Regions from separate parts of the Arthrobacter sp. STN4 genome, predicted to be linked through region 1. Evidence: riboswitches for the same ligand, from Rfam matches in the RefSeq annotation. Region 1 holds a riboswitch; each other region holds the start of a gene.

Region 1 (7,753 bases):
CGCCAGGCCCAGCAGGTAGGTCGCTGCCGCGGCGCCCATGCCGATGGCAAGCTGCCGCAGGCCGCGCCACAGCGGCGACCCCCCGGAGAGCAGGCCGACGATGCCGCCGGTCCCCAACAGGACCAGGCCCACCAGGACGCAGGCCAGCACCAGCGCGCCGATGCCGGTCATCCCGAACAGGAACGGGATGATCGGCACAATGGCGCCGGAAGCAAAGAAGCAGAAGCTCGACGTCGCCGCGCCCCAGGCGGTGCCCAGCGTCTCATGCTCGTCGGCCTTTTCGAAGGTGTCCGGCCGCAGCGACAGGCTGGGGTCGCAGTCGCAGCTGTATTGGCCCAGGCGTTCGGCGGCCCGGTGCTCGGCCGCTTCGCGCGACATGCCGCGGGCCAGGTAGACCAGGACCAGCTCATTGTTTTTCAGGTCCAGCGACGGTGCCGCGGTTAAGGTGACCTGGGTGGGGGTGGAGGCGTCCAGCAGTTCGCGCTGGGAGCGGACGGAAACAAATTCGCCGGCCCCCATGGACAGCGCACCTGCCAGCAGGCCGGCAACGCCGCTGAACAGCACCACCTGGCTGCCCACCCCGGTCGCGGCCATGCCCATGACCAGCGACAGGTTGGACACCAGGCCGTCGTTTGCGCCAAACACGGCTGCGCGGAAGGAACCGGCCAGCCGGTTGCGCCCGCGCGTGGCCAGCCCCCGGACCACCTCTTCATGGATGGATTCGTCTGCGGCCATGGCGTCCGTGGCATCCACATCCGTGGCATAGGGGGACCGGGATTCGGAACGCTGGGCGAGGGCCAGCACAAAGACCGAGCCGAAGCGCCGGGCCAGCAGGCCGAGCAGGCGGTTGCGGGCGGAGGCCCGGGCGGGCGGCCCGGCGTGGCTGCCCAGCATCGCCAGCCAGTGCTGCTCATGGCGGCCCTCGGCTTCGGCAAGGGCGAGCAGGATGGCCTTCTCTTCGCCTTCCCGGCGCTTGGCGAGGTCGCGGTAAACCGCCGCCTCGGCCCGCTCGTCGGCCAAATATTGCTGCCACCGCTTGATTTCTGCAGGGGTGGGAATGCGCTCGGGCATGGTGTGGAACTCCTCAAGTCAGCCATTACTTTAGCCCTTTTGCCGGCGGGAAACTGGCCGGTGGTCCTCGAAAAAAGGTTTCGGGGAACCTCAACCGGCACCCTGTGCCGGGCCTGTGCCCCTGCTCCGGCGCCCGGGACTGCGCCGGGGGCCGGGACTGCGGTAATCTGGCACCATAAGGAGTGGTGATGCAGCCCACATTCGCCCGTGACGAACGAACGCCCACGTTGATAACGTCCGTCAGCCGTGCGCTGGCCGTGCTTGACTGCGTCGGTTCCGCCTCCCGCCCGCTGCCGGCGAAGTTCATCGCGCGGGCAACGGCGTTGAGCCTGGGCACCACCTACAACGTGCTGCGCACGCTGGCGCACTCCAACTATGTTGTGCAGGACTCCGACGGCTTTGTCCTCGGCCCGGCCCACCCCGCCCTGGCCGCGGACAGCGGGGCCGTGGCGCTGGCCCAGGGCCGCGCCGTGCTCAACGGCATCCGCGACGAACTGCGCGTTGCCACGTACCTGAGCCGCTACGTGGACGGCGAAATTGAAATGGTGGACATTGTGGACGGGCCGCTTTCGCCCCGGGTCGATTTGTGGGTGGGGCTGCAGGACGGCGCCCACGCCACCGCCTTCGGCAAGCAGATCCTGGCGCAGCTGGACCCCCAGTCGCGGCTTGACTACATCACGCGCCACCCCCTGGAAGAACTCACCCCGTACACCATCTGTTCGCCACGGGAGTTCCTGCGCCGGCTTGAGCCCCGCCCCGCCGTCACCGTGGACCTCCAGGAGTACGCACTGGGGTTCACCTGCCTGGCCGTGCCCGTGGCGACCTCTTCCTGGCTGGGTGCGCTGGCCGTTTCCTTCCCGGCGTCAGGTGCCCGGGGAACCGTGCACCAGGACTACGCGAAGGTGCTTCAGGATGCTGCCACGCAGCTTGCCGTGGTGCTCGGCGTCAATCCCGAACACGGTCAAGGGCAATAATTTCATCGGCTGAAATATCGCACCGTGCCGCCGTCGGGCAGTTGTGCCTACGCTCAAGTGACAAGGGCAGGCGACGCCTGAAACCGGGGCACGCAGCCGCGTCCAGCGGCTGGTGCCCCAGTGCCCCGCGGACACAAGGAAGTGGTGATGAGGATGGAAACAACTGAGGCCGTAACGGGGCTGCGCACCGAACAACGGCTGGGCCTGTTGCGCCAAATGATCCTGATCAGGACCTTTGAGGAAGCAATACTGCGCGAATACCACGCAGACAAGAGTCCGGGCTTTGACATTGGAAAGGGCCTGGTCCCCGGTGAAATGCACCTCTCGGCAGGGCAGGAACCGGTGGCTGCCGGGCTGTGCGCGCACCTGGAAACCGGTGACGCGCTGACGGCAACACACCGCCCGCACCACCTGGCCATTGCCAAGGGCATGGACCTGCGGTCGCTGGCCGGGGAAATCTTTGGCCGCGAATCGGGGCTGGGCCACGGCCGCGGCGGCCACATGCACCTTTTTGACCCGTCCATCCACTTTTCCTGCTCGGGCATTGTGGCCGAGGGATTCCCGGCGGCACTAGGGCAGGCGTTCGCGTTCCAGCGGGCGGGCACCAACAGCGTTGCCGCCGCGGTGGCGGGCGAAGGGGCTGCCAACGCCGGCCCGTTCCACGAGTCGCTGAACCTGGCGGCGCTGTGGAAGCTGCCGGTCATCTTCGTCATCGAGGACAACGACTGGGGCATCTCCGTGGCCCGGGACGCCTCCACTGCGGTGCCGTCCAACGCCGTCCGTGCCGCCGGCTACGGCATGCCGGGCATCCGGGTGGAGGGGAACGACGTCGAAGCGGTCCACGCCGCGGCCGGCGAGGCCGTGGCGCGTGCCCGCGCCGGCGGCGGGCCCAGCCTGATCGAAGTGCACACCCTGCGCCTCTGGGGCCACTTTGAAGGTGACGCCCAGGGGTACCGGCCCGAGCTTGCCGGCGTCCCGGACAAGGACCCCATCCCGGCCTACCGGCAGCAGCTGGGCGACGCCGGGCTCCTCAGCGACGCGGACGCCGCCGCCATGGAAGGCGAGGCGCGCACCCGGGTGGAGGACGCCGTCGAAAATGCCAAGGCCTCGCCAACGCCCAACCCGGCCGAGGCACTCAAGTACGTCTTTGTGGAAGGAGAATAGCCATGGGTGCAACATCAAATGCGACGGCGGCCCAAACGTCCCTGCCGGTGGAACCGGACGCCGGGACGCGCCGGCTGAACACGGCCAAGGCCCTGCAGGAGGCCATCGGCTCGCAAATGGAGCAGGACGATTCCGTGTTTGTGATGGGCGAGGACGTGGCAGCCTACGGCGGCATCTTCTCCTCCACCACGGGGCTGCTGGAGAAATTTGGCCCGGACCGGGTCATTGACACGCCGATTTCCGAGTCCGCGTTCATCGGCCTCGGGATCGGGGCGGCAGTGGAAGGCATGCGGCCCATTGTGGAGCTCATGTTCGTGGACTTCTTCGGCGTGTGCATGGACCAGATCTACAACCACATGGCCAAGATCCACTTCGAATCCGGAGGCAATGTCAGGGTGCCGATGGTGCTCATGGCCGCGGTGGGCGGCGGCTATTCCGACGGCGCGCAGCACTCGCAGACGCTGTGGGGGACGTTCGCGCACCTGCCGGGCATGAAGCTGGTGGTCCCCTCCAACCCGTACGACGCCAAGGGGCTCATGACGGCGGCCATCCACTCCGACGACCCCGTGGTGTACATGTTCCACAAGGGCGTCATGGGGCTGGCCTGGATGGCGAAGAACAAGCGCTCCATCGGTGCCGTGCCGGAGGAGGACTACGTGGTGCCGATCGGCAGGGCCAAGGTGGTCCGCGAAGGCACGGACGTGAGCATCGTGACGCTGTCCCTGTCCGTCCACCACAGCCTGGATGTGGCGGAGAAGCTGGCGGGGGAGGGCATCAGCGTCGAAGTGCTGGACCTGCGCTCGCTGGTGCCGCTGGACCGTGAGGCAGTCATCGCCACCGCAGCCAAGACCGGCCGCGTGGTCGTCGTGGACGAGGACTATGAATCGTTTGGCCTGTCCGGGGAAATTGCGGCCACGATCACCGAACACGACCCCACGCTGCTCAGGCACTTCAGCCGGGTCTGCGTGCCGGACGTGCCCATTCCCTACGCCCGCGAACTGGAATATGCTGTGTTGCCAACGGCCGCACGCATTGAGGCCGCAATCCGGACGGCGGTCACTGCATGAAGGAAATCCTGTTCCCCATGATGACGGGCGACGCCTCCGAACCCGGCGTGCTGGCCACCTGGTACGTTGCCGACGGTGACGCGGTGGCCGAAAAGCACCTGCTCGCCGAGGTGGCCATTGACAAGGTCGACGCCGAGATCTACGCGCCTGAAGCCGGCACCGTCCGGCTGCGGGTGGAGGAAGGCGACGAGGTGGCCCAGGGGGCGGTGATCGCGGTCATCGAGTAGCCTGGCGCCCTCCCCGCCGCGGTAGCCTGCCATCGGGCTGCTGACACCTCAAGGAGAACACTCATTTCAGCCACGTTTAACCACACCATCATCGCCTCGCGGGACCGCGAGGAGTCAGCGCGCTTTTACACCGGGCTGCTCGAAGCGCGCCCGGTCCCTTCATGGGGCCCGTTCACCAACATCCTCCTGGACGGCGGCGTGATGCTGCAATTTGCCGAACCGCCGGTGGAGATCCAGATGCAGCACTACGCATTCCTCGTGGACGACGCACATTTTGACCGCGCCTACGCCCGCCTGGTGGCCACGGAAGTGCTGCACTGGGCTGACCCGCAAATGACGCGGCCGTACGAGACGAACACCGAGCACGGCGGGCGGGGTGTTTATTTCAAGGACCCTTCCGGGCATGCCCTGGAACTCATCACGCGCCCGTACCTGTGACGGGGCTACTGGACGGCGAGCCGGAAACCGATCCGGTGCCCGGACCGCACGCCGGTCTGCGCCACGGTGACCACCAGGGTGCCGATTTCCGGGATCCACTGCGCCGGGCGCACGGCCCGGGCAAGCGCATCGAGCAGTTCGGCCGGTTCGGCGGACCAGTACTGGCGGTGGCCGCCGGGGGTGAAAAAGGTGACGGAACCGAGGTTGGTGTCCACGGCGGGGAGCACCGGGATGCCCTCGGGCCGGCGCCGGGCGGCGGCTTGGGCCCCTGTGGCCGGCTGCGTCCGGGAGGTGCGGTGGGTGCGGTTGACGGAAGTAATGGTCATGGTCATTGCCCTTTGGAAGTGCTCTTGCCCGTGGCCGGTTGGCCGCGGGCCGCTTCCTCATCCGAGCCACCCTGTGAACATGGGGTTGGCGTGCGACCAGTCGGAGCTTGGTGTCGCATCTCTTGAAGCTGGCACCACACTAGCCGTTTAAGGCATGACGGCGCGGGGCGGCGTAATAAATTACGCCGCCCCGCGCCTTAGTGCATGTCGCGGGTGGTCGATCCCGTGGAGACTTGGGCGTCGGACCTGCCAAGACCCGGCTACCGGGCCTTGGTCAGCGCCTCGATGGCGTGAACATTGGAATCGCTGGCGGCTGCCGCGGGCTGCCTGACCCACGTCTCACGGACTTGGGCCGTTGTCGAAGATCGCGACGCACCGGTCCGGGGGCGAGGACCAAACGACCCGGATGCGTCCGGTATCGGCTCGCTCGCCTCGACCCAGCGATTGTCGCAGTCAGAAGAGTGGCCGTGTGGACGGAAATCTTGTCCCGTACAAGGCTCGTTCACCGGGCATTTTTGCGGGCGGGGTCTACGGGAATCCGCCAGCCACGGAAGTCCGAAGATTTCCAAGTGAGAACATTTCGCTCGCTCCTGCACCGCTGCCCGACCGGCTTACGGGACAGTCCGAAATGCCTATCCGGACGGACCCCTTCCGGGTGCTTGCGAGGATAGGACGGCGGGGGATCGCTACCTGTTGCCCAACTCGGAGTAACCGATCACCCGCGCGTAAGCGCCGCCATTACCCGCGTTTGCGCACTGTCTCGATCCACACCCGCAGCGACCAACGCACGATCCAGGCGGTCGCTATGGACACTCAGTACCCCGAACAATAGGTGCTTGATCCCGACGTGATCGGAATGAAGCTCCCGCGCGGTGCGCTGCGCCGCCTTGAGGACCTCCAGAGACATGCGGGTGAACGGCAACGATTCTGAGGTGTCCTGCGGACCAGCGGAGGCGAAACGCATTATCGCATCACGCACTTCATCCGGCCAGACGCCCAGCGCCGTCTGCACCGTGTTCGGATATGCGTGCAAAAGCCCTAATAGTAGATGCTCGGGAGCGATGTACGCGTCATGCATCATTGCCCTTGACTCTTCCTGAGCAAGGACCACCGCCCGCCGGGCACCGTCGGTGTAATTCCCAGAAAACTTTGAACCGCTCATGCCCTGAAGCGTAGTCTTCGCGGCGCGCCGGCACCACGGGCGCGCCTCCCCCGGAGGAGGATCTCCTAGCCCGGCCGCTAATCGAGCAGCGGCCGTGTCAGGCGTTCCCGCTGACGGTTCGTCATACCGGCAGCTACGCAATGGGGCATGCGGGCCCGCCTCGGTCAATCGTGAAGTTGTTCAGTCGGGTGTTCTGCGATCAGTAGCGCCTTCTCGAGGTAGGCCTCCCAGTCGTTTCCGGCGTTCGTGCGGATCCAATCCACGAGCTTTGGGACGTCTGGATGCGAGGTGAGTGCTTTGATGAGCTTTCCCCTCCTGCCGATGTTTTGGGTGCTTGCGAAGGTCAAGTACTCGTTGAGCGTGTCTCGGACGGCCCATTCGAAACTGTCGACAATCGCATCGTCTACGGGCGGAGGTTCTTCGCCGTGCACTGCGGCGGAGCGCACACGAGAGTACAGGAACCAGGTGGCGTTCGGTTCCCGGAATCCGCCGGACACGACGTGGCTCAGGACGAGCTGCCGGAAGGCCAGCATGTCTGCCTTGAGCCCCTCGGACGTGTCGCCAAGTAGTGCTTCGAGGGCAAAGAATGAGGTAAAGGAGCGCGATGAGTGGTTCGTCGGCGAACCGAGCGCGTTCCATCCAGCGAAGTGCCAGATCGGCCTTCTTGTGGATGTCTGTCATGGGGGTCGCTGACATCGTCCAGACTGGCCGGTTGCTTATGCTGTCGAGGCTGGACGGCCCCAGTGTAAGTTCGTACGCGATATCGCCGCGGGATCGCCATCCGGACAAATTGTTGCTGAAGGCGTAGGCGACGGCAGGTCGAAATCTGAGCTGGCGGTCGTTGATCCCGTTGTGGTCACGCAGCCCAACGCGCGCGACACGGAGGGCATGCGCTAGGAGAGTCTGTGCTCTCTCGGCCATTTTTCCGAGGTTGGTGCCCGTGACGGGGATCGCGGCCACGCAGCCGATGGGCGGCGCGAGATCGAACCACGGCGCGGTTGTGGTTGGAATGCTTGAGTCGGTGACGGGCAGGAGTTGCAGCCCGAGCAACATAGCGGGGGCGTCGATGGCCAGATATTCGATTGGGAGGAAACAGACGAGCTCGAGCAGTTCGCGGGAGTGCTTCGTGATGTACTGCTGAACCTGATCGGTCTCGGGGTCAGCCCAGGCCCGGGCGATGAAATCCTGGAGCGTGTCGGTCGACTTGTCCATGTGCTCGAAGCTCGGATCCCGCTCGAGTGCTTCCTCTAACCCGTTCATCGCATCGACGACAGCTTGAGTCACAGCCAGCATTTTTGATTCTGGACGAACGAGATCAAGCGGA
Region 2 (7,753 bases), on a different contig from region 1:
CTGGCGCTGCGGCTGCAGGACGGCGAGGCCGGCTCGTGGATCATCGACACCCCCGGCATCCGCTCCTTCGGGCTGGCCCACGTGGACGCGGACCGGATCCTGCATGCCTTCCCGGACCTGGAGCCCGGCACCGACGACTGCGAACGCGGCTGCAAGCACGACGACGCCGCCGTCAACTGCGGGCTGGACGCCTGGGTGGCCGGCGGCCATGCCGGGGATGCGGGCCCGGCCCGGCTCGCGTCCCTCCGCCGCCTGCTGGGCACCAGCACCCGCACCGAGGGCCGCGCCGAGGCCAAGGAGCTTGGCACCCTGGCGTAGCGCACATGCGGGTGGAGGGCGTCATCCCGCACTTTGGCCCCATCTACCGATAGCGTGTTGCCTATGACTGTCCAACCCCAGACGTACAATGACGACCTCCGCCTGGCCCACGTCCTGGCTGACACCGTCGACTCCCTGACGATGTCACGCTTCAAGGCCCTTGACCTGAAGATTGAAACCAAGCCGGACCTGACCCCGGTCACGGACGCGGACAAGGCGGCCGAGGAATCCATCCGCAGCCAGCTGTCCCGGGTGCGCCCGCGCGATGCCGTGCTGGGCGAGGAGTTTGGCAGCAGCGGCCACGGCTCGCGCCGGTGGATCATCGACCCGATCGACGGGACCAAGAACTTTGTGCGCGGCGTGCCGGTCTGGGCCACGCTGATTGCGCTGGTGGACGAGGGCCGGCCCGTGGTGGGCGTGGTCAGCGCCCCCGCCCTGGGCAAGCGCTGGTGGGCGGCCGAGGGCACGGGCGCGTATACGGGCAAGTCGCTCGCGTCCGCCACGCGCATCCGCGTCTCCAACGTCTCCGAGCTGGCCGACGCGTCCCTGTCCTACTCCTCGCTGACCGGCTGGGCGGCCCGCGGCAACCGGGAGGAGTTCCTGGGCCTGACCGACGACGTCTGGCGAACCCGGGCCTACGGCGATTTCTGGTCCTACTGCCTCGTCGCGGAAGGGTCCGTGGACATTGCCTGCGAGCCCGAACTGAACCTGTACGACATGGCCGCCCTGGTGCCCATCGTGACCGAAGCCGGCGGCCGCTTCACCTCCCTGGACGGAGTGGACGGCCCCTTCGGTGGCAACGCCCTGGCCACCAACTCCATCCTGCACACCGAGGTGCTGCGCCGGTTAAACCCCGGCTGGGACGACCTCCTCTCCTAAGCGGCCCGGCACCCGCGCAGGTTGTTGCACAGCGGCCGGTCGCGGGCCCGGCCCGAACCGGTGGTGCAGCAAATGCGGGTTGGAACCCAGGCGCCAAACCGGTGGTGCAGCAAATGCGGGTTGCAGCCGGGCTTGCCCGCATGTGCTGCACCGCCGAATGCCCCGACGGGGCACAAGTCGCCCCATCTGCACCGCCGAATTCCATGGCTGGGAAAATGAGGGCTGGAACCCGCCGGCCCGAACCGGTGGTGCAGCAAATGCGGGTTGCAGCCCCGCCCCAACGAGCCGCAGCAATGTGTCGTAACAAATGCGCACGCTGCCGCGGCTGGGCTAGCCTTTTGGGCATAGGTCACGAGTGCCAGCGCTAAACCCCGGTTTGCTGGCCGGCAACCCTCCTTTCGCGGCGGGGTGCCCCGGGTGACGACCTGGCCAGGCCGGAACGGTCTTGGCAAGCGCGGACATTTTTTCGTTCCCGGCGGCTTCGCCGCGACGGAATGGTCCCTTCCTTTTGGGAGCCCCCATGAGTTCTGCAACCCTTGAAACAGCCCGCCTTTCCGACGCACCCCTGCTGCCCGTGGCGGGCCGCGACCTGGCAGCGCCGTTGATCCACGGCGGCACCGCCAGGTATGCCAACCTGGACTACGCGGCGTCGGCGCCGGCCGTGGACGAGGTGGCCGCGCACCTGGCCGAGGTGCTGCCGTACTACGCCAGCGTGCACCGGGGCGCCGGCTTTGCCTCCCAGGTCAGCACCTCACTATACGAAAACGCCCGACGCACGGTGGCCGACTTCGTCGGTGCACGCCCCGGGGACACCGTCATTTTCACCCGCAACACGACCGATTCGCTGAACCTGCTCGCAGCTTGCGTGGAGTCGCTCCTGGCGGGGCAGGGGCGCACCGGGGGCCCTTCCAACGACCATGGCGAGGTGCTGTACCTGGACATCGAGCACCACGCCAACCTGCTGCCGTGGCAGGGGCTGCCGCACCGCTCCGTGGTGGCCGGACACACCCTCGAGTCCACCCTGGGCCGGGTCGCGACGCAGTTGCGTGCCGGCAACGTGGTGCTGCTGGCCGTCACGGGCGCCTCCAACGTCACCGGCGAGGTGCTGCCGATCGCCGAGCTCGCGGCCCTGGCCCACCGGCACGGTGCGCGGATCGTGGTCGATGCCGCCCAGCTGGCCCCGCACCGGCGCCTCGACCTGGCCCGCGACGGGATCGACTACGTGGCCTTTTCCGGCCACAAGCTCTATGCCCCGTTTGGTGCGGGCGTGCTGGTGGGCCGTCCCGACTGGCTCGACGCCGGCCGCCCGCACCTGGCCGGCGGCGGCGCCGTGAAGGACGTGCGGCTGGAGTCCGTGCTCTGGACCGACGGCCCGGCCCGCCACGAAGCCGGTTCGCCCAATGTGCTCGGCGCCGCCACGCTGGCGAAGGCCGCCGAGGTGCTGGCCGCCCTGGATGCCGAAACGTGGCACGCCCACGAGCAGGAACTGCGCTCGCACCTGGTGGCCGGGCTGGAGGCGCTCGACGGCGTCACCGTCCACCAACTGTTCGCCGACTCCGGCTCGTACCCCGGCAGCGGCACCATCGGCGTCGTCAACTTTTCCGTGGAGGGGTACGACGCCGGCCTGGCCGCGGCCTACCTGTCCGCCGAGCACGGCGTGGGCGTGCGGGACGGCAGGTTCTGCGCCCACCCCCTGCTGCGCCGGGTGGGCCTGGCCTCGGGCTCGCTGCGCGCCAGCTTCGGGGTGGGTTCCCGCCGCACCGACGCCGACCGGCTCATTGACGGCGTGGCCGCCCTGCTCCGCGACGGCCTGGGCTGGGACTACGTCGTGGACGCCGGACGCTGGGTGCCCGCCAACGACACCCGCAGCTTCCCCTCCTGGGCGCCCAACACGCCCGGCACGGCCGGTGCCGCCCCCTGCTCCACCCGCTGAGCCCGCCGTCGAACGCTTCCGCCGCGGTAGAGTGGAGCGGCGGAATCGGCACAAGCAAACAGGCGGAGGACAATGGCAGGCGCGGGCGGACCGGTTTTTGACGACGTGCGGCGGCTCGAGTTGGCCGGCGCCTTCCAGGAGGGCGGGGAGCACTATGACAAGGTGCGCCCGGGCTACCCCGGCGAGTCGCTGGCGTGGCTGGCCGCCGGCCTCGACGTCCGCGACGCCCTGGACGTAGGCGCGGGGACCGGCAAGTACACCCACCTGCTGGCCGCACGCGGCTGGCGGGTCAGCGCCGTCGACCCGTCCGGTGACATGCTCGTCCAGCTGCGCCGCAACCTGCCCGGCGTCGCGGTGCGGCAGGGCACGGCCGAGGACACCGGCCTGGGCGCGGCGTCCATCGACCTGGCGGTGGCCGCCCAGGCCTGGCACTGGTGCGATCCCCTGGCGGCGAGCACGGAAATGGCACGGGTCCTGCGCCCCGGCGGCGTCCTGGGACTGGTCTGGAACCAGCTGGACGTCAGCGTGCCCTGGGTGCACCGGCTGTCGCGGATCATGCATGCCGGCGACGTCCACAAGCCCGGTTTCCGTCCGCATGTCGGTCCCGAATTCCACGGCCTCAGCGTGCACGGGACCCGGTGGGAGCAGGCCGTCACCCCGGAAGAACTGCTGGAGCTGGCCAAGTCGCGCAGCTACTACCTCAAGGCTGACGCCGCCATCCGCGCCAAGGTGCTGGGCAACCTGCGCTGGTACCTGTTCGAGCACCTGGGCCACACCCCCGGCCAGGAGCTGGCGCTCCCGTACTTCTGCCAGACCTGGCGCGCCCACACCCAGCAGCGCCTGCGTGACGTCCCCTCGACACCCGGCCCCTGGCCGCGCTAGAATTTCGGCATACCTAAACTTGGGGTTTAGGGCTAGCGAAGGGGCGGAAATTGCTGGAGACCGGCACTGCCAGGAAGCGCCTGCCGCGGCGCGACCGCGGCAGGGGGCTTTTTCTTCTGGGCCCTGCCTTCGTGGCGGCAATCGCCTACGTGGACCCCGGGAATGTCGCCGCAAACCTGACCTCCGGCGCCCGCTACGGCTACCTGCTCGTGTGGGTGCTGGTAGCGGCCAACCTCATGGCCATGCTGGTGCAGTACCAGTCCGCCAAGCTTGGGGTGGTGACCGGCCGGTCGCTGCCGGAACTGCTCGGAAAGCGGTTCGGCACCGCCGGGCGCCGGCTGTACTGGGCACAGGCGGAACTGGTGGCCATGGCCACGGACCTGGCCGAGGTCGTGGGCGGCGCCATAGCCCTGAACCTGCTCTTCCACGTGCCGCTGCCCGTCGGCGGGGTGATCGTGGGCGTCGCCTCCATGGCGCTGCTGGCCGTGCAAAACCGCCATGGGCAGCGCCACTTTGAAACCATCATCATTTTCCTGCTGGTCGTCATCACCGTGGGGTTCCTGGCCGGGCTGGTGCTCAGCCCGCCGGATCCGGCCGGCGTCGTCTCCGGCCTGGTGCCACGGTTCGAGGGCAGCAACAGCCTCCTGCTGGCCGCCGGGATGCTCGGCGCCACCGTGATGCCCCACGCCATCTACCTGCACTCCCAGCTGGCCAAGGACCGGCACACCGGGGCCCGCCGCACGCCGGAGTCCCTGCGCCGCATTGTCCGGGCCACGCGCTGGGACGTGGTCTCAGCCCTGCTCCTGGCCGGGGCCGTCAACATCGGCATGCTGCTGCTCGCCGCGTCCACGCTGGGAGGGGTCCCCGGCACCGACACCATTGAGGGCGCCCATGCGGCCATTGCCGCCACCCTGGGCCCGGTGGTCGGCGTGGTGTTCGCCGTCGGGCTGCTGGCCTCCGGCCTGGCCTCCACCTCCGTGGGCGCGTACGCCGGCGCCGCCATCATGCACGGCCTGCTCCACGTCCACATCCCGCTCATGGCACGGCGCGTGGTCAGCCTGGTCCCGGCCATCGTCCTGCTGACCATCGGCACCGACCCCACGTGGGCGCTGATCGTCAGCCAGGTGGTGCTGAGCTTCGGCATCCCCTTTGCGCTGGTTCCGCTGCTGCGCCTGACCGCCAACAAGGCGCTGATGGGCGAACACCGGGACGGGCTGCCGCTGCGGATTGCCGCCCTGGCCAGTGCCGCGCTGATCGTTGCGCTGAACGCGGTCCTGCTGTGGCTGACCGCCACCGGGGTTGCGTAGCCGGTAGGCTGGTGCACGTGAAAGCCACCCCCACCTCCTCCAGCATTGAGGACTACGTCAAGGTCATTTACTCTTTCACGGAGTGGCAGGACAAGCCCATCACGTCCACCCAGCTGGCCGTGCGGCTGGGCGTGGCCAACTCCTCCGTCTCGGAGATGGTCCGCAAGCTCAAGGACCAGGACCTGGTGGAGCACGAACCCTACAGCCCCATCCGCCTCACCGAATCCGGCCTGGCCCTGGCACTGTCCATGGTCCGCCGCCACCGGCTGCTGGAGACGTACCTGGTCCGCGAACTCGGCTACACCTGGGACGAGGTCCATGAGGAGGCCGAACGGCTCGAACACGCCGTCTCGGAAACGTTCATCGGGCGCATGTCCGCGAAACTGGGCAACCCCACGCGCGACCCCCACGGCGATCCCATCCCGGATGCCGGCGGCCACATCACCATGCCGCCCTCGCACCGTCTCGACGAGCTTGACGCCGGCCACCACGGCCGCGTCAGCCGCATCAGCGACCACGACCCCGAACTGCTGCGCTATCTTGAACAGCACGGCATCGGCGTGGACACCGAGCTGGAAGTCGTGGGCAGGCGCCCCTTTGGCGGCACCCTGGAGGTGGCCCGGCTCCCCTCCCCCAATGCCCCTGCAGGCACGGACGACGCCGGCCGCCTCGACCTGGGCGACGAGGCGGCGGTTTCGCTGTGGCTGGTCACCGTCGGCACCCACCCGGGCTGCACCGTCCAGGAACCCGCCGGAGGATCCCTCATGGGCCCCCACACGGCCGATGGTTGAGCCGGTCCGACCCACCCGGCCGCCGCGACCACGTCACGCCCGCGGAGCCGGCATTTTTTGTAGTCCGGCGTCAGGGAGGCCCGGACGATGGGGCAGGGCGCTCCGACCAGCGGCAGGTCCGGTGTTTCCGTAGCCCGCGTAAAGGAGACGCCAAAGGCCGCTTGCGGCCGTGGTGTCGGATGGCCGCCGGAAAAATGCCGGACCGCCGGCATCGGAATTAGGCCGGCTGCACCACACGGGACGCGGCGAACCAGGCGGCGGCGACCACCATCAGGGCAATGCCCGGGGCTGTGGCCCCGGCGGCCAGCAGGGCGCCGCCTGCGAGCAGGAACAGCGCCAAGGACGCCAGCGACACCACGTTCAACGGCAGCCGTCGGGCACTTTTCGGGGCCAGGAAGATGCCCCACAGGACCACCACCGCGGCCGGAATGCCAAGGCCGAGAATGAAGTTCCAGGGGCCGGCCTGGCGGAACCCCCAGTAGACGAAGGACGCCAGCATGGCCACCTCCAGGGCAAAGCCGACGGCCGGAAGGACCATGCCTTCCGTGGCGGCCTGGAGGCCGGCAAGCCGGCTGGCCGTGTTTTTGGCGGTGCGACGTCCCATGGTTCCTTGTCCGTTCAGTCGCCCGGTGCCGCGGCAGCCAGGTCGCGGCGCAGCACGAAGCGCTGCACCTTCCCGCTGGGCGTCTTGGGCAGTTCAGCCATGAAATGCACGCGCCGCGGGTATGCGTGCGCGGCAAACTTCTCCTTCACCAGCTGCTGCAGCTCGGCGGCCAGCGCCGGCGTCCCGTCATGGCCGGCGTTGAGGACCACACAGGCCTCGAGCACCTCGCCGCGCAGGCTGTCCGGCACGCCCACCACGGCGGATTCGGCCACGGCGGGGTGGGCGGCCAGGACGGATTCGACGTCGAACGGGCCGATGCGGTAGCCGGCCATGATGATGACGTCGTCGTCGCGGGAGGTGAAGTAAAGGTTCCCGTCGGCGTCGCGGCGGCCGGCGTCGCCGGTCAGGTACCACGCGCCGTCGGCCGTGAATCGTTCCGCAGTTTTCTCCGGGGCACCCGCATAGCCGGTGAACCAGAAGAAGGGGCTGCCCGCGACATTGACGGCCACGCGCCCGGATTCGCCGTCGGCGGCCCGGGTGTCGGCGGCATCGGCCAGCACGTCCACGCTCCAGCCCGGCAGCGCGGCCCCCATGGAGCCGGGCTGCAGCGGCCGGCGCAGCCCGTCGTGCCACGCGTTGCCGGCCACCATGCCAAGCTCCGTCTGGCCGTACTGGTCGCGCACCTCCTGGCCGAAGGCGCCGCGACCCCATTCAACGACGTCGGGCGTGAGCGGTTCGCCGGCACTGGAGGCCCGGCGCAGGGCGTGGTGCCGGCCGGCGGCGGAGCCGGCGCGCAAGGCACGGTACACGGTGGGGGCGGCGGCAAAATTGGAGACCTGGAACTTGTCCATGACGGCCCAGGAAAGTTCGGGGCTGAAGCCGGCGGAGAGCAGCAGCGTGCGGGTGCCGGTGGCCAGGGGCGCCATCAGGGCAAAGTAGAGCCCGTAGGCCCAGCCGGGATCGGCCATGTTCCAGAAAACATCGTCGGGGCGCACATCCAGCCCGAACTCCTGGTAGCCCACAAAGGAGGCCACGGCAC
Region 3 (7,753 bases), on a different contig from region 1:
AACCCGACCGCCGGCGGCGCCTCCGTGGGCTCCGGGATCGGCCCCACCCGCATCACCCGCGCCGTGGGCATCATCAAGGCCTACACCACGCGTGTCGGCGCCGGCCCGTTTCCCACGGAGCTCTTTGACGAGATGGGCATCTACCTGCAGAAGACCGGCGGCGAATTCGGTGTCAACACCGGCCGCCCGCGCCGCTGCGGCTGGTACGACGCCATGCTGGCCCGCCACGCCTCCCGCGTCAACGGCTTCACGGACTACTTCCTCACCAAGCTGGACGTGCTCACCGGCATCGAGCAGATCCCGGTGTGCGTGGCCTACGACGTCGACGGGGTCCGGCACGACGAAATGCCGATGACGCAGACCGACTTCCACCACGCCAAGCCGATCTTCGAGTACTTCCCGGGCTGGACCGAGGACATCTGCGGCGCCCGCACCATGGAGGACCTGCCGGAAAACGCCCGCAACTACATCCTGGCGCTGGAGGCCATGTCCGGGACCCGGATCTCCGCCATCGGCGTGGGCCCTGACCGCGACCAGACCATCGTGCGCCACGACCTCATCGCCGGCTGACACCGGGGCCGCGCCGTAGGGCGGCGACGCCCCAGGGGGGACGACGGCGGAACTTAAGTTCCGCCGTCGTCCCCCCTTTTTTGGGGGCCGGGAAGACTACGCTGGAGGTAAGTCAACCCACGGTAAGGAAGTTGCGATGAAGGTCAGCGTTGGACAGTTCAACCCGGGCGGCGAGGTGGCCGGCAACCTGGCGGTGATGCGCCGCCTGGCCACCGAAGCGCGGGCCGACGGCGGGCGCCTGGTTGTCTTCCCCGAGGAATCCATGTTCTCCGTGGGCCGCGTGGCCGGGGATTTCGCGGCGGCCGTGGACGCGACGTGGAGCACCTTCGTCCAGGGCGTCTCGCGCATCGCGGCGGAGGTGGGCATTGCCGTGGTTGCCGGCGGGTATGAATCCAGCGGCGAGGCCCGCCCGTACAACACGCTGGTGGCCGTGGACGAGGACGGCGCCATCCTGGGCACCTACCGCAAGCTGCACCTCTACGACGCGTTTTCCTACCAGGAGTCGCGCCGGATCAAGCCCGGCGACAAAGGGGTGACGCTGGTGCAGATCGGCGGCTTCCAGGTGGGCATCATGACCTGCTACGACCTCCGTTTTCCGGAACTGGCCCGGGCGCTGGCGGTGGCCGGTGCGGACCTGGTGTGCGTGGCCGCGGCCTGGTTCAAGGGCGACCACAAGGTGGAGCACTGGGAGACGCTGCTGAAGGCCCGTGCCATCGAAAACACGGTGTGGATCGCCGCGGCCGGCACGTCCAGCGACCACTGCATCGGGCACTCGGCCGTGCTGGACCCCATGGGCATACCGCAGGACTTCCTGGCCGACGAGGCCGAAGGCGTCGCCACGGCGGACGTGACGCACAAGCGCATCGAGGAAGTGCGCGAATTCCTGCCCGTGCTGCGAAACCGGCGCTTTGAAGGGAATTCAGCGGTGGTCCCGGCCGGATGAAAATATGCCATTGACGGCACGGGTCCACGTGGTTAGTGTCAGCATTAAGGGCAGGAGGAGACCATGAACGATTCCAGGATTTGGGCCGCGCTTGAGCCGCTGCATCCGTCGGCGTTGGAAGACATGCCGATGGACGGCACATGGCTGAAGCCCCCCTACAGCAACGACGCCGGCGGCCGTGCCGTGGTGTGCAACGACGGCGACTTCCAGTTTGTGGTGGTCGACCGGAAGAAGGGCTCCGTGCACTTTGTCTGCGAGGATGACGAGTCCCTCATCGCCTCCAGCCTGGACACCTTTGTGAAAATCGTGACCGCCTGGGGGGCCATTGACCGCGACGTCCCCGGCCCCGAGGACGACGAGGAGTTTTCGGAAGTCCGCAAGTCCTTCGAATCGCAGTTGAAGGTGCTGGACCCGCCGGCCGCGGGCCTCAACGAGTTTTGGTCCCTGTACACGGAGGAACTGACCAGCGACGATTACGTGGACTTCGACGACCTTGACGATGAGGAAGAGGAAGAACGCGAAACCGACACCGGGGACAATGACCGCCCCGGCGCCGACGAGTCGTTCAGCGTCGCCTAGCCCCCCGGAGCCCTGGCGCTGCCGCAGCCCCGCAACTGGGTCGCAGTAGTTGCGGTTTTATCAACTGGTTCCAGTTGACGTGCTGTAACTATTGCGACCCAGCTCTGCGTTTACCGCCAGAGGCGTCGCGAGGCGATTTCCGCACCCTGCCCGAGGGCCTGCAGCTTCGCCGCCGCGATCTGCGGGTGGACGCGTCCGCCCAGCCCGCAGTCGGTGGAGGCGATGACCGCCTCCCGGCCCACCACGGAGGCGAAGCGCTCAATGCGGTCCGCCACCAGCTCCGGATGCTCCACCACGTTCGTGGCATGGGAGACGACGCCGGGGATGATCGACTTGCCCTCCGGCAGCTTCTTGTCCTGCCAGATCTTCCATTCATGCTCGTGGCGCACGTTGGCGGCCTCGAAGGAATAGGCGCCGGCGTTGATGGCCAGCACCTCGTCCAGGATGTCCGCGAAGGGGATGTCGGTGGTGTGCGGCCCGTGCCAGGAACCCCAGCACACATGCAGCCGGATCTTCTCCTGCGGCAGCCCGCGCAAGGCGTGGTTGGTGGCCTCGACCCGCAGTTGGATGAACTTCTTGTAGTCCGCCAGGGCCGGTTCCGGGTTCACCTGGTCCCAGCTTTCGGCCAGTGACGGGTCGTCGAGCTGGACGGTCAGCCCGGCGTCGATGATGGCCTTGTACTCCTCCCGCATGGCGTCGGCACAGGCATAGAGCAGTTCCTCGTCGCTGGCGTAGTAGTCGTTGGCCAGCCGGGCGCAGGAACCAGGGGACAGGGCTGCCATGAAGCCCTCGGACAGGCCGGCCGCAGCCAGGCCCCGTCCCAGGTTGGCCACGTCCGAGGCAACCTGGGCCTGGCCGGTGTATGTCAGCGGCCCCACGATCTTGGGCTGCGTGGTGGCCTTGCGGTGGGCCAGGATGCCGGAGGCCGGGTCGCTGTAGGCCTCGTTGAACCTCTGCCGGTCGCGGCGGTCCGGAAAGGAGGTCAGCACCACGTTGCCGGGCGAGGACCGGTGCACCTCGGCGTCGGCCCAGCGGTCCACGTTGGTCGCTTCCAGGCCGCCGAGGCGCCCGAAGGAGTAATTCCACCAGGCACCGTAATCGACCGCGTTCGACATGGTGTGGCCGTATTCGCCGTCGTTGGGGATGTCAATGCCGGCAGCCTGCTGGCGCGCCACGATGTCCACCACCGATTCGGTGAGGAGGTCCCGGTAGCCGGCGGTGTCGCCGCTGGCCCCGCGCTCGGCGTTGGCCGCCAGGAGGGCGGGGGTGCGGGGCAGGGAGCCGGCATGGGTGGTGCGGATGTGGTCGGTGTTTAAAGCCACGGGTGGAGTCCTTTCCATCGTTTCTGGCGGTAGCACCGTTCCGCCGCCCACCCGGTGGAGGGTGGGCCTTGGAGGGTTGCTGCGGCGTCGCTGAGCCAGATCTCTCGGCCGCTCGGGATGGTCGGAACCATTCTGCCAAGGCGGGGGCCGCCTGCCAAAATCATTGCGGCCCGTTTCGCGCCCGCGTCGGCGGCGGGCCTGGATGCGGTAGGCCCGGCAGGGCCGTAGGGTTGGTTCCATGGCACATGTCAACGACCCCGCAACGATCCACCGCCTGCTGACAACGCCGGCCCGCTGGGCCGTGGTGGGACTGTCAAACAACCCGCTCCGGGCCGCGGTGGGCGTATCGCTTTTCCTCCAGCAGCACCTGGGCCAGGAGATCATCCCGGTGAGCCTGAAGGGCGACGACGTCCACGGGGCCAAGGGCTACAAGCTGCTCGCGGACATCCCGGGGGCCATCGACGTCGTCGATTGTTTCGTGAACTCCACCAAGGTGGGGGCCGTGGTGGACCAGGCCATCGCCGTGGGCGCCAAGGCCGTTTGGCTGCAGTTGGGCGTCATCGACGAAGCCGCGGCGCGCCGTGCGGAGGACGCCGGGCTGGAGGTGGTCATGGACACCTGCCCCATGATCGAGGCCCGGGCCCTGGGCCTGTAGGAAGCTGCGAAAGCCGACATGCCCCACCACCTCCGCGCCGCACCGAACACCGCCCGCCGGATTGCCTTGGCCGCCGCCGTGGTGGTGGTGCTCGCCGTCCTGGCCCTCGGGGCGGTGCGCTTCCTGGGCCAACGCACGACGCCGGCCGGCACCTCCGGCGCAACGGGCGCCCCGGCGTCGTCCCCGCCAAGCGGCCGGCCGGAGGGGCTCCGGACGGCGCGGCCCGGCGCCGTGGACGGGCTGGTGCCCGACTACAAGCTGCCGCCCATTGAAAACGGCATGGTCCCGGTCATCACCAGGATCCCCACCCAACAAAAAGTGGTGTTCCTGACCATTGACGACGGCCAGGTGAAGCGGAAATCGGACCTGGCGCTGCTGGAGCGGGACCACCTCAAGGCATCTCTTTTCCTGGCGCACGTGTTCATTGCCGGGCACTCGCAGTTTTACCAGGCCTACCTTGATGCCGGGTTCCGGATCGAAGACCACACCCTGACCCACAACCTGGGGTTCGTCAAGCTCCCGTACGCGCAGGTCAAGGCCGAGATCTGCGGCATGGCAGACTACGAGGAGAAGTACTTTGGCCGCCGGCCGGTCTTCTTCCGGCCGCCGGGCGGACCGTACACCAAGGCCGTGCGCCGGGCCGCGGCCGAATGCGGCATGAAGGCCATCATCGACTGGCAGGCGCGGGCCAACGCAGGCTCAATGCAGTACCAGGTGGGCCATGTGCTGCGCCCGGGCGACATTGTGCTCATGCACTTCCGGCCCGAATTTCCGACGGACCTGGCGGCCTTTGTGAAGGCGCAGAAGGCGGCCGGGCTGAAGGTGGTGCTGCTCGAGGACTACCTGGGCGTCAGCTAGGGCCGGTGCCCGGGCCGGCCGTGCCCCGCGTAGTGCCCCGCGCCGTGCCGGACGGGTAGCCTTGGAAACATGACCAGGACCGTCTACTACACCGCCAGCACGCTCAACGGCTTTTTGGCCGACCCGGACAACTCGCTTGCCTGGCTGTTTGCCGTGGACGACGCCGGCGCACCGGACATTGCCGCCTTCATGGACGGCATGGGTGTCCTGGTGGAGGGCTCCACCACCTACGAATGGGTGCTGCGCGAGGAGAAGCTGTTGGAAAATCCCGCGCGATGGCAGCAGCTTTACGGGACGAGGCCCACGTACGTTTTCACCACGCGCGCGCTGCCCGTGCCCGACGGCGCCGACGTCCGCCTTGTCCGCGGCCCCGTCGCGGATGCCCTGCCGGACATTGTGGCGGCGGCGGGGGAGCAGGACGTCTGGGTGGTGGGCGGCGGCGAGCTGGCCGGCCAGTTCCTGGACATCGGCGCCCTCGACGGGCTGGTGGTCACCCTGGCACCCGCCCTGCTGGCCGGCGGGGCCCCGATGCTGCCACGCAACCTGGGTCCGGACCGCCTGGAACTGCGGGGCGCCGACATGTTCGGGCAGTTTGCCCAGCTGAGCTACGCCGTGAAAAAAGCAGCGCCGGTGGGCCCGTGAGCATCTCAGCCGATGCCTTGCGGGCCGCGGCCCTGAAGTTCCCCGGCATCTACGAAGACTTCCCCTTTGGCCCGGAAACATCGGTCTTCAAGGTCAGGGCGCCCAGCAGCGGCGGTGACCGCCGGGTGGGAAAGGTGTTTGCGCTGGGCGACCTGGGCCAGGAGGTCCTGTCCATCAGCCTCAAGTGCGATCCCCTCCTGGCCGCACAGCTGCGTGCGGCCAACCCGGGCATCATCCCCGGCTACCACCTCAACAAACGGCACTGGAACACCGTGGATTGTTCCGTGGTGGAGTCGGGGATGGTGCTGGACATGCTCGAGGATTCCTACGACCTGGTGGTGGCCGGACTGCCGCGAAAACAACAATCAGCCCTGGAGTGGAGTGCCCGTGTTGCCAAAGACTAGCCGTGGCGGCTTGAATTACCCCGAACTTGGACGGACCCGCCTGAACGCGGAACTGCCCTCAGGGCAGGGGCGGTGGCCGGACGGCTTTGGCCACGTGGACCGGCAGATCCGCGTCGGCTCCGGGGACGCCGCCTTCAAGGCGCTGGCGGAGGGCATCCTGACATGGCAGATCCAGCGCCGCGCCGGCCTCCGGGTGGCAGCGCCCCCGCGCGCCGTGGTGGGGGCGCGGGTGGTGAGCGGCTTCGGCGTCGGCGACCTCCGGATGCCGGTCCCGTGCCAGGTGGTCTGGGCACTGGAACCGACCGGTGCCCTGCGCAGCGACGGCACCGAGGTGGAGCTGGCAGGCTTCGGCTACGGCACGCTTCCGGGACACCCGGCCCTGGGCGAGGAGGCGTTTGTGGCCATGAAGGCCTCCGACGGCGGCGTGTACTTCCGCCTCCTGGCGTTCAGCCGGCCCTCGGGCCTGCTGTTCAAGCTGGGCGCCCCGGTCACGAAGCTGACCCAGCGGAACGTCACGAAATCATACCTGCAGGCCGCCCGTTCCCTCACTTAAGCAACTGGGTCGCAGTTGTTGCCATATCATCAACCGAAATAAGTTGATTGATGGCAACAACTGCGACCCAGTTGGACAGCGGCGGGGGTCAGCCGAAGTGCTTCGGCAGCGTCCCCTCGTGTGCCTCGCGGAGCTCGTCGAGCGGGGCGGTGAACAGCCCCTGCACGTCCAGGGCGCCGCCGGCGGCGTCCACCACGCCGATCCGGGACACCGGGAAGCGGCGGGCCGTGCACATGTCGTTGAAGCGGACCTCTTCGCTGCGCGGGACGGACACGATGGCCCGGCCCTGCGTCTCGGAGAACAGCAGCGTGAAGATGTCCACGCCGTCGCGGGCGGCCACCTCGTCCAGGGCCACGCGGGCGCCGGTGTTGTTCCGCAGCGAGGACTCCACCAGCGCGGCTGCCAGGCCGCCCTCGGAGAGGTCGTGGGCGGCGTCGACCATGCCGTCGCGCGAGGCGTTGATCAGGATCTCGCCCAGCTCGCGCTCACGCTTGAGGTCCACCTTCGGGGCGGCGCCGCCCAGGTGGCCGCGCAGGTTGGCCCACTCGGAGCCGTCCAGCTCGGCGGCCGTGGTGCCCAGCAGGTAGATGGCCTGCCCGTCCTCGGCCCAGCCCGACGGCGTGCGGCGGGCGACGTCGTCGAACTTGCCCAGGACGGCCACCACGGGGGAGGGATGGATCGGGGTGGCCCCGGTCTGGTTGTACAGGGAGACGTTGCCGCCGGTGACCGGGATGCCCAGCTCCATGCAGGCGTCGGAGAGCCCGCGGATGGCCTCGGCCAGCTGCCACATGACGTCCGGGTCCTCGGGGGAGCCGAAGTTCAGGCAGTCGGAGACGGCCATGGGGATGGCGCCGGAGGTGGCCACGTTGCGGTAGGCCTCGGCCAGTGCCAGCTGCGCGCCGTGGTACGGGTCAAGGTACGTGTAGCGGCCGTTGGCGTCGGTGGCCAGGGCCACGCCGAGGCCGGTTTCCTCGTCGACGCGGACCACGCCGGCGTCGTCGGGGAACGCCATGGCCGTGTTGCCGCCCACGTAGCGGTCGTACTGGTTGGTGATCCAGTCCTTTGAGCACATGTTGGGGGAGGCGATGAGTTCCAGCACGGCGGCCTTCAGCTCCTCCGGCGTGGAGGGGCGGCCGGCGTCCTGCACGGAGCCGGTGAAGGTGTCCGCCTGCAGCGCGTCCTGCCACGTGGGGCGGGCGTACGGGCGGTCGTAGACCGGGCCGTCGT
Region 4 (7,753 bases), on a different contig from region 1:
GCCAGGGCGCTGGCGCAGGAGGCGCTGACACGCAGGCCCATGGTCTCCAGGCCCTTGGTCAGCACCCAGGCGTTGAACGCGGACAGGGCCGGGCCGGTGTGGCGCATCAGGTTTTTCACGGGGCCGTCAATGAAGTCCTTCGTGCCCAGGATGGCTCCGCCGAGGACCCGGCCCTGGCCGTCGATGTGCTTGGTGCCCGAGTACACCACGACGTCCGCGCCAAAGTCGCCACAGCGCTGGAGCAGGGGCGTGGCGAACACGTTGTCCGCCACCACCTGGGCGCCCGCGGCATGGGCCAGCTCGCAGACGGCGGCGATGTCCACGATCTCCTGCATGGGGTTGGATGGCGACTCAAAGAACACGGCAGTGGTCGGCACGGCCAGGGCTTCGCGCCACTGGTCCAGGTCCGGGCCGTCCACAAACACCGTTTCCACGCCCCAGCGGGGCAGCAGTTCATTGAGTATCACGAAGCAGGAACCGAAGAGGGACCGGGAAGCCACCACCCGGTCCCCGGCACCCAGCAGCGCGCCCAGGGCGGTAAAGACGGCGGACATGCCCGACGCCGTGGCAAAGCAGGCCTCCTTGCCCTCCAGCAGGCGCAGCCGCTCCTGGAACGTGGCCACCGACGGGTTGCCATAGCGTGAATACACAAACCGGTCCACCCCGCCGGTGAAGGAGGCCTCGGCGTGTTCGGCAGATTCGTAGACAAAGCCGGAGTTCAGGAAGATGGCCTCGGACGTCTCCTGGAAGTTGGTCCGGTCCAGCCCTCCCCGGACCGCCTGGGTGTCTTCCGCCCACGTGGCGGCGTGCTTATTAAAGTTGCTCAAGTGTGTGTCCTTAGCTTTCGCTGGTGGGGCCGGGTTCTGAGGGTGCGGGGCGGTTACTTCCAGGGCAGGCGGCGGTTCTTCCAGCCGTTGACAATCCTGTCCCCGTAGCCGTCCGGCACGCCCTCAAAGCCCTCAAGCACGTTGAAGGCCGTGTATCCGGCGGCCGTGGCTGCCTCTGCGGCGGCAATGGAGCGGGCGCCGGAGCGGCACAGGATCACCAGTTCCCTGCCGGCGGGGACTGCCTGCTGCAGTTCGGCCAGGAAGTCCGGGTTGGGCCGGCCCGTCGCATGGCTCCACTGGATGAAGACCGGCTCGGCGTCGAGTGCGGACAGGTCCGGCACGCCGATGTGCGCCCATTCGCCGTCGGTGCGCACGTCGACCAGGACGGCCCCGGCGGCCACCTTGTCCCAGGCCTGGGCGGGTGCCAGGTCGCCGGCGTAGCTCATGCGATGCCCTCGCCGTCGAACTCCTCGGGGTCCTCCAGCTGCGAGACGGCGTTGGCGATGGCGGCGTCGGAGGCGGCCACGGCGTGGGGGAGGACCACGGCCTGGGCGCAAATCACGGACGTGCCGTTGAAGGTCACTGCAGGGCTTCCGTGCAGGATGTAGCCCTCGGCCAGGGCGGCGGAGATCCGCTCGCAAAAGGAGCTGTCATCCGGGCCGGTGATCAGCCGGTAGGCCAGCGGGGGTGCGTCAACGCTCATGGGTACTCCTCAAAGCAGGTGGCCGCGCCTGCAAGCGGGTACCGGGCGGTGGGAGGGCCGGAGGGGCCGGGCACGCCGCGGGCAGTTCGCGCTTGCAAGCCGCAGCCGTGGGTGGCCGGGTTTGCCGAGTAGTCACCTGAGGCACCCCGCCGAGACAGAGGGTTGCCGTCCAGCAAGTCAGGGCTTGGCGCTGGAACTCGTTACTCACTTGAAAACTAACATACCGCCCCTGGCTGCGGGTCGAACCGCCGGGGAAATGTGGCGCAACATGACGTCCCGGCGGCCTTCGGGGCGTCAGTGCACCTGCGCCAGCAGCGCGCTGAGCTCGGCCGTCAGCCGGGCCCGGACGTCCGCCGTCCCGATCTCCGTGCCGTCAATGGTGTTGACGGGCGCCAGCAGCCGGATGCTGGAAACCAGCCAGACGGCGTCGGCGTCGAGCAGGTCCGCCGGCACCAGCGGGCCGTAGCCAAGCTCCCAGCCGGCGTCCCTCGCCGCCGCAAACAAGGCGCCCTGGGTGGTGCCGGGCAAAATGCCGCTGTCCAGGTTGGGTGTGACAAGCCGCTTGACGGGCGCGCCGCCGTCGTCCTGCACGTGCGCCAAGAGGACGGACGACGTCGGCCCCTCCAACACGTGTCCGTCACTGCTCGTGAAAATCACGTCGTCGGCGCCCTGGGCGTGCGCATGGCGCAGGGCGGCCATGTTGACGGCGTAGGAAAGCGTCTTGGCGCCCAACAGCAGCCACGGTGCCCGGTGGGCCACGGTGCTGTCGTAGCCGCGGTCCAGCAGGATCACGTCCAGGCCCTTGGCGCGCTGCCCGGCCAGGGCGGGCGGGACGGCGGCGGCCTGCACCCAGGCCGTGGGGGTGTCGGCCCCCTCCGGGCCGCGGGTGGCGAACAGCTTGATGACGATGTTGGTGTTGCCGTGCTCGTCGGGCACCTGGAGCGAGGCGGCCGCGAAGGCGTCGACCGCCGTCGTGATGGCGCGCAGCCAGGCGTCGGCGTCGGGCACCTCCAGCGCCAGGGACTGTGCCGACGTGGCGAGGCGGTGCAGGTGCGCCTGGACCTTGCGGGGCGCGCCGTTGACGGCCAGCAGGGTTTCAAAGATGCCGTCGCCGCGGGTGGCGCCCTGGTCCGTGGCCAGGAGGGCGGGGGCCTCGGCGTCGGCGAGCCGGCCGTCGGGATGGGAGGGGTCCAGGAACACCAAAACAGTCATGGCTCGAGCTTAGTGCCCGGCACCGGTGCTTTCCTGCCCGGCCGGGGCGCCGCGAGCCGGTAGGCTAAGGTCACCTGACGCGTCATGGGCGCCCAACGAGGAGGCACTGCTTGATCTGGACAGCCTTCAGCCTTCCCGCCGGCCCTGCCTGGCTTTCGGTGCTGCTGATGGTCGTGGACCTGGGGATCCGCATCGCGGTGCTGGGCATCATCCCCGGCAACCGCCGCCCCACCACCGCCATGGCCTGGCTGCTGTGCATCTTTTTCCTGCCCTACATCGGGCTGGCGCTGTTTTTGATGTTCGGCAACTTCCGGCTCTCGCGGCGCCGGCGGGAGATGCAGGAGGCCGTCAACGTCCGCGTGGTGGAAGGGACGCGGGGGATTGCCGCGCAGGTGAAACCCTATGACGGGCCGTCGTGGATCAACCTGGCCGTGGAGCTGAACCGGAACCTGGGTTCCTTCCCGGCCCTGGGCGCCAATTCGGTGCACCTGATCGAGGGGTACCAGGAGTCCCTGGACGCCATGGCCGACGCCGTAAGCGAGGCCCACGACTTCGTCAACGCCGAGTTTTACATCATGAGCTCCGACTCCTGCACCGAACGGCTGTTCCGGGAACTGGAGGCCGCGGCGGCCCGCGGCGTCCGGGTGCGGGTGCTGTTTGACCACATCGGCTCGCTGCGCGTGCCGGGCTACCGGGACATGATCCGGCGGCTGAAGGCCAGCGAAATCCAGTGGCGGCGCATGCTTCCCCTGATGCCGGTGAAGGGCCAGTGGCGCCGCCCGGACCTGCGCAACCACCGCAAGATCCTGGTGGTGGACGGCCGCGTCGCCTTCACGGGTTCCCAAAATGTCATTGAACCGTCCTACCGCAGCAAGCGCAACGCCAAGGTGGGGCGCAAGTGGGTGGAGCTCATGGCCCGGCTCGAGGGGCCCATCGTGGGTACCTTGAACGTCATGTTCGCCACCGACTGGTCCAGCGAGACCGAGGAAAGCCTGGAAACCCAGCTGGCCGTCCACCACTGGGACTCCTTCGACGGCCGGGTGTTGTGCCAGGTGGTGCCCAGCGGCCCGGGCTTTGTTACGGAAAACAACCTGCGCCTGTTCAACACGCTGCTGTATTCGGCCGAGGAACGCATCACCATCTCCAGCCCCTATTTTGTCCCGGACGATTCCCTGCTCTACGCCATCACCACGGCCGCCCAGCGCGGGGTGGTGGTGGAACTGTTCGTCTCCGAGAAGGGCGACCAGTTCCTGGTCCACCACGCCCAGCGGTCCTACTACGAGGCCCTCCTGAAGGCCGGGGTGCGGATCTTCCTCTACCCCAAGCCCCTCGTGCTCCACGCCAAGCACTTCACGGTCGACGCCGATGTGGCCGTGATCGGCTCCTCCAACATGGACATGCGCAGCTTCTCCCTGAACCTGGAAGTGTCCGTCATGATGATCGACCAGGAACTGGTGCAGGAAATGCACGCCGTCGAGGAACAATACCGGGCCGTTTCCCGCGAGCTGCAGCTCCACGAATGGGTCACCCGGCCCGTCCTGGCCCGCTACGTGGACAACGTGGCCCGCCTGACGGCCACGCTGCAGTAGCTTCGGGTCCGGACGGCGGGTTCGGGACGGTTCTCGCGGCGGGCCGGCATTCCCTTGGCTGCTATCCGACCGGCGGCCGCGGGCGGCCTTTCGGTCTCCTTTACGCAGCCTGCGGAAACACCGGACCCGCCGTCTCCCGGGCGGTACTGGCGGCGGGCCGGCATTCCCTTGGCTGCTATCCGACCGGCGGCCGCGGGCGGCCTTTCGGTCTCCTTTACGCAGCCTGCGGGAACACCGGACCCGCCGTCTCCCGGGCGGTACTGGCGGCGGGCCGGCATTCCCTTGGCTGCTATCCGACCGGCGGCCGCGGGCGGCCTTTCGGTCTCCTTTACGCAGCCTGCGGAAACACCGGACCCGCCGTCTCCGGGACGGTTCTCGCGGCGGGCCGGCATTCCCTTGGCTGCTATCCGACCGGCGGCCGCGGGCGGCCTTTCGGTCTCCTTTACGCAGCCTGCGGGAACACCGGACCCGCCGTCTCCCGGGCGGTTCTCGCGGCGGGCCGTCAGCCCGGGAACTCCGATCCCAGGGTGGACAGCACGCCGTAGGCCTTGGCCTGGAGCTCCTGCCATTCGGCGTCGTCGTCGGAGTCGGCCGTGATGGCGCCGCCGACGCCCAGCGACAGGTGCGTGCCGCCGTCGTCCGTGTCCTGGAGGACCAGGGTACGGATCGTGACGGACAGGTCCATGGCGGCGTTCAGCGAAAAATAGCCGATCCCGCCGGAATAAATGCCGCGCGGGCCCGCCTCCAGGGAATCCAGGATCGCCATGGTGCTGATTTTCGGCGCCCCCGTCATCGATCCGGCAGGAAAGGCAGCGGCCAGGGCCTCGGCGCGGGAACTGCCCGGGGCCAGCTGCGCCTCGATCGTGCTGACCAGCTGGTGCACGGTGGCGTAGCTTTCAATGGCACACAGGCGCGGCACGGTCACGGTGCCGGGCACGGCGTTGTGCGAGAGGTCGTTGCGCAGCAGGTCCACGATCATCACGTTTTCGGCCCGGTCCTTGCGCGAAAGGGACAGGTCCGCCTTGAGCGCAGCGTCCACGGCGGGGTCCGGGTCGCGGCGGCGCGTGCCCTTGATCGGTTCGGCGCGCATCAGCCCGGCCGCGTCGATGCGCAGGAACCGTTCCGGCGAGGTGCTGCAGACGGCCGTGCCACCAAACCGCAGGAAGGCGGCGAACGGGGCCGGGCTGCGGCGGCGCAGCGCCCGGTAGCAGTCCCACGCGTCCACGGGCAACGGGGTGCGCGCCTCCAGTTGCGTGGTCAGGCAGATCTCGTAGGAGTTTCCCTCGCGGATCTCGGCCAGGCTGGCGGCGATCATGGCCTTGTACCGGGCCTCGCCGTCGCGCAGCGTGAAGTCCGGGGCGGGCAGCGGGGCCGTGGGATCCTCCGGCACCTGCGGGAGTGCGGCGATGACGGCACGGACGCCGCGGGCCCACTCCGCGGCCTCTTCCCGGGACGCCGGGTGGCCGGCTTCGGCCAGGGTGAGCAGGAACAGGCACTTTTCCTGGTGGTCGACCACGACGGCGCGGCCGGCGAACAGGAGCGCGGCCGCTGGCAGGGGGGCCGGGCCGGGAGGCGGCACGGCGCCGCCGGTTTCAGCCTTCAGCCCGTAGCCCAGCCAGCCCAGCCAGCCCAGCGTGAAATCACCCGGGTAGTGTCTGGGGGCGCGCACCGCGCGGCGGCCCCACACGGTGTCCAGCCAGCGGAAGAACGGGCCGTGGATCCGGGCGCTGACCTGCCCGGCGGACACGGTGGTGGTGCCGGCGGCGTGGCTGGCGGTGCAGCCATAACTGCCGGACGCGTCCGCCAGGATGGAAAACCGGGCGCGGCCTGCCTGGGGGCCGTGGACGGGCTGCTCCGCGATGGAACTGTCCAGCCACACGGCGTCCGCGGAGCCGCCGTACAGGGCCGCGAACAGCGCGGGCCCGGACGGGAAGGCGTCCACGCGGGCGGCGGAGAATTCGAGCCCCCGGCGTCGCGCCAGTTCCGGCGCCATCAGGGGTTCCAGGGCCGGAAACCCGCACAGGGCCTGGAGCACCTGCTCCGGCACGCCGGCCACGCCGGGTGAGCCGTCCACCACAACGTCCGCCGCGGCGGCCGTGTCCCCGGCCGCAAAAAGGAGGTCCTCCTGCGCGGCCCACCGGTCCCAAAAGGGCGCGTAGCTGTCGCCGTCGCGGGCCAGGGCCCGGCGCTTGCGCTGCGGGGCCGGGGCCTCCACCCAGACCACCACGTCCAGGAATTCCCGGGCCGCGGCGTGGGCGGCACCCACCCCTTCCACCAGCACGACGTCGGCCGCGGCGGTGGTGCGGGAGCCGGCGTCGTCCGCGGTGTCCCGGTCCCCGGACGCCCCGGCGCCCGCGGCCCAGGTGCCCGCCGTCCAGTTCCAGGGGGTCCAATGGGCCGGACGGCCCTGGGCCAGAGGGGCCAGCACCGTGGAGACATAGCGGTCCACGCCGTCGGCGAGGCCGTCCCAGCCGGGGTAGATGTCCTCGAGGTGGAACAGGGACACGGTGCGGTGGCGGCGCAGCAGGGCGGCCAGTTCCAGCGCGATTGTGGTCTTCCCCGCACCGGAGCGGCCGTCGACGGCAATGATCACCGGCCGGGGGTGCCGGGCATCAGCCACGGGTGGTGCCGTGTGCGGTGGCGTGGGCCAGGATGCCGGGGATGGCGGCGGAGATCAGCTCCCAGCTGGCTTCAAAGTCGCTGCCGTCCCCGTACCAGGGATCGTAAATGCCCTGGGCGTCGAGGGGCGCACCGGCCACGGCAGGGTCAAAGGAGCGCAACATCCGCACCTTGGCGGCGGCTTCGGGACTGGGGGCAAGTGCCTGCAGCGCCTTGAAATGGTCGGTGTCCAGGGCCAGGATGAGATCCCGTTCGGCGAACCAGGCGGGGATGAACATGCGCGCCTCATGGGACGCGGCGGCGACGCCGTGACGGGCCAGGGTGGCCACGGCGCGCGGATCCATGGGATTCCCGGCCTCCCAGGCAGTGGTCCCCGCAGAATCGACCACCACGTCCAGGCCGGCTTCGGCGGCAGCCCCGGCCAACATGAATTCCGCCATGGGGGAGCGGCAAATGTTGCCCGTGCAAACGGTCATGATCCGGTAGGGATTGCTCATGCGGCCAGTCTATCCAGCCGCGGCGCCCCGATGACCCGGGCGGTCAGAACGGCGGGTGCCCGTGCTGCCGGACGTACTTGCGGTACCAGGGCCAGCGGACGGCGCCAACGACGGCCAGCCAGAGGCCCAGGCCGGCTGCGATCAGGAAAATCGGGATGCCGGCGGCCAAGGCGCCGGCATCCGCGGTGGCCACGAGCGCCACGATGCCCAGGGCAATGAGCACCACGCCGTAGCTGAGGGAGCCGAGCGGGTATTGCAGGCCGGGGAGCCGGTAGGCCCCGCCGGTGCGGCGCCGGCTCATCCACG

The links. Region 1 has a riboswitch for S-adenosylmethionine ahead of MMF96_RS10475 (hypothetical protein). Riboswitches for the same ligand answer to the same signal wherever they lie in the genome.
Region 2: another riboswitch for S-adenosylmethionine. It lies ahead of MMF96_RS02335 (aminotransferase class V-fold PLP-dependent enzyme); the one in region 1 lies ahead of MMF96_RS10475 (hypothetical protein).
Region 3: another riboswitch for S-adenosylmethionine. It lies ahead of MMF96_RS01215 (cobalamin-independent methionine synthase II family protein); the one in region 1 lies ahead of MMF96_RS10475 (hypothetical protein).
Region 4: another riboswitch for S-adenosylmethionine. It lies ahead of MMF96_RS12055 (DUF1737 domain-containing protein); the one in region 1 lies ahead of MMF96_RS10475 (hypothetical protein).

The regions. Positions count from the first base shown of each region.
Region 1 is NZ_JAKZGX010000012.1:22,913-30,665, forward strand. It holds gene MMF96_RS10440 (universal stress protein) at 1-19, shown strand, start outside; gene MMF96_RS10445 (VIT1/CCC1 transporter family protein) at 1-1,071, opposite strand, end outside; gene MMF96_RS10450 (IclR family transcriptional regulator) at 1,260-2,045, shown strand; gene MMF96_RS10455 (thiamine pyrophosphate-dependent dehydrogenase E1 component subunit alpha) at 2,199-3,209, shown strand; gene MMF96_RS10460 (alpha-ketoacid dehydrogenase subunit beta) at 3,212-4,276, shown strand; gene MMF96_RS10465 (biotin/lipoyl-containing protein) at 4,273-4,503, shown strand; gene MMF96_RS10470 (VOC family protein) at 4,591-4,941, shown strand; gene MMF96_RS10475 (hypothetical protein) at 4,947-5,267, opposite strand; SAM riboswitch class IV at 5,283-5,395, opposite strand; gene MMF96_RS10480 (Clp protease N-terminal domain-containing protein) at 5,983-6,429, opposite strand; gene MMF96_RS10485 (hypothetical protein) at 6,594-6,962, opposite strand.
Region 2 is NZ_JAKZGX010000002.1:34,454-42,206, forward strand. It holds gene MMF96_RS02325 (ribosome small subunit-dependent GTPase A) at 1-318, shown strand, start outside; gene hisN (histidinol-phosphatase) at 382-1,197, shown strand; SAM riboswitch class IV at 1,545-1,658, shown strand; gene MMF96_RS02335 (aminotransferase class V-fold PLP-dependent enzyme) at 1,718-3,130, shown strand; gene MMF96_RS02340 (class I SAM-dependent methyltransferase) at 3,203-4,012, shown strand; gene MMF96_RS02345 (Nramp family divalent metal transporter) at 4,063-5,319, shown strand; gene MMF96_RS02350 (metal-dependent transcriptional regulator) at 5,337-6,110, shown strand; gene MMF96_RS02355 (YrdB family protein) at 6,328-6,714, opposite strand; gene MMF96_RS02360 (AMP-binding protein) at 6,729-7,753, opposite strand, start outside.
Region 3 is NZ_JAKZGX010000001.1:237,343-245,095, forward strand. It holds gene MMF96_RS01200 (adenylosuccinate synthase) at 1-570, shown strand, start outside; gene MMF96_RS01205 (carbon-nitrogen hydrolase family protein) at 707-1,513, shown strand; gene MMF96_RS01210 (SUKH-4 family immunity protein) at 1,577-2,092, shown strand; gene MMF96_RS01215 (cobalamin-independent methionine synthase II family protein) at 2,203-3,414, opposite strand; SAM riboswitch class I at 3,426-3,538, opposite strand; gene MMF96_RS01220 (CoA-binding protein) at 3,653-4,069, shown strand; gene MMF96_RS01225 (polysaccharide deacetylase family protein) at 4,088-4,927, shown strand; gene MMF96_RS01230 (dihydrofolate reductase family protein) at 4,997-5,569, shown strand; gene MMF96_RS01235 (MmcQ/YjbR family DNA-binding protein) at 5,566-5,973, shown strand; gene MMF96_RS01240 (DUF1990 domain-containing protein) at 5,957-6,526, shown strand; gene purL (phosphoribosylformylglycinamidine synthase subunit PurL) at 6,615-7,753, opposite strand, start outside.
Region 4 is NZ_JAKZGX010000015.1:31,876-39,628, forward strand. It holds gene MMF96_RS12045 (O-succinylhomoserine sulfhydrylase) at 1-827, opposite strand, end outside; gene MMF96_RS12050 (rhodanese-like domain-containing protein) at 881-1,273, opposite strand; gene MMF96_RS12055 (DUF1737 domain-containing protein) at 1,270-1,530, opposite strand; SAM riboswitch class IV at 1,614-1,735, opposite strand; gene MMF96_RS12060 (aminodeoxychorismate lyase) at 1,825-2,742, opposite strand; gene cls (cardiolipin synthase) at 2,910-4,331, shown strand; gene pabB (aminodeoxychorismate synthase component I) at 4,834-6,951, opposite strand; gene MMF96_RS12075 (low molecular weight protein-tyrosine-phosphatase) at 6,944-7,447, opposite strand; gene MMF96_RS12080 (hypothetical protein) at 7,491-7,753, opposite strand, start outside.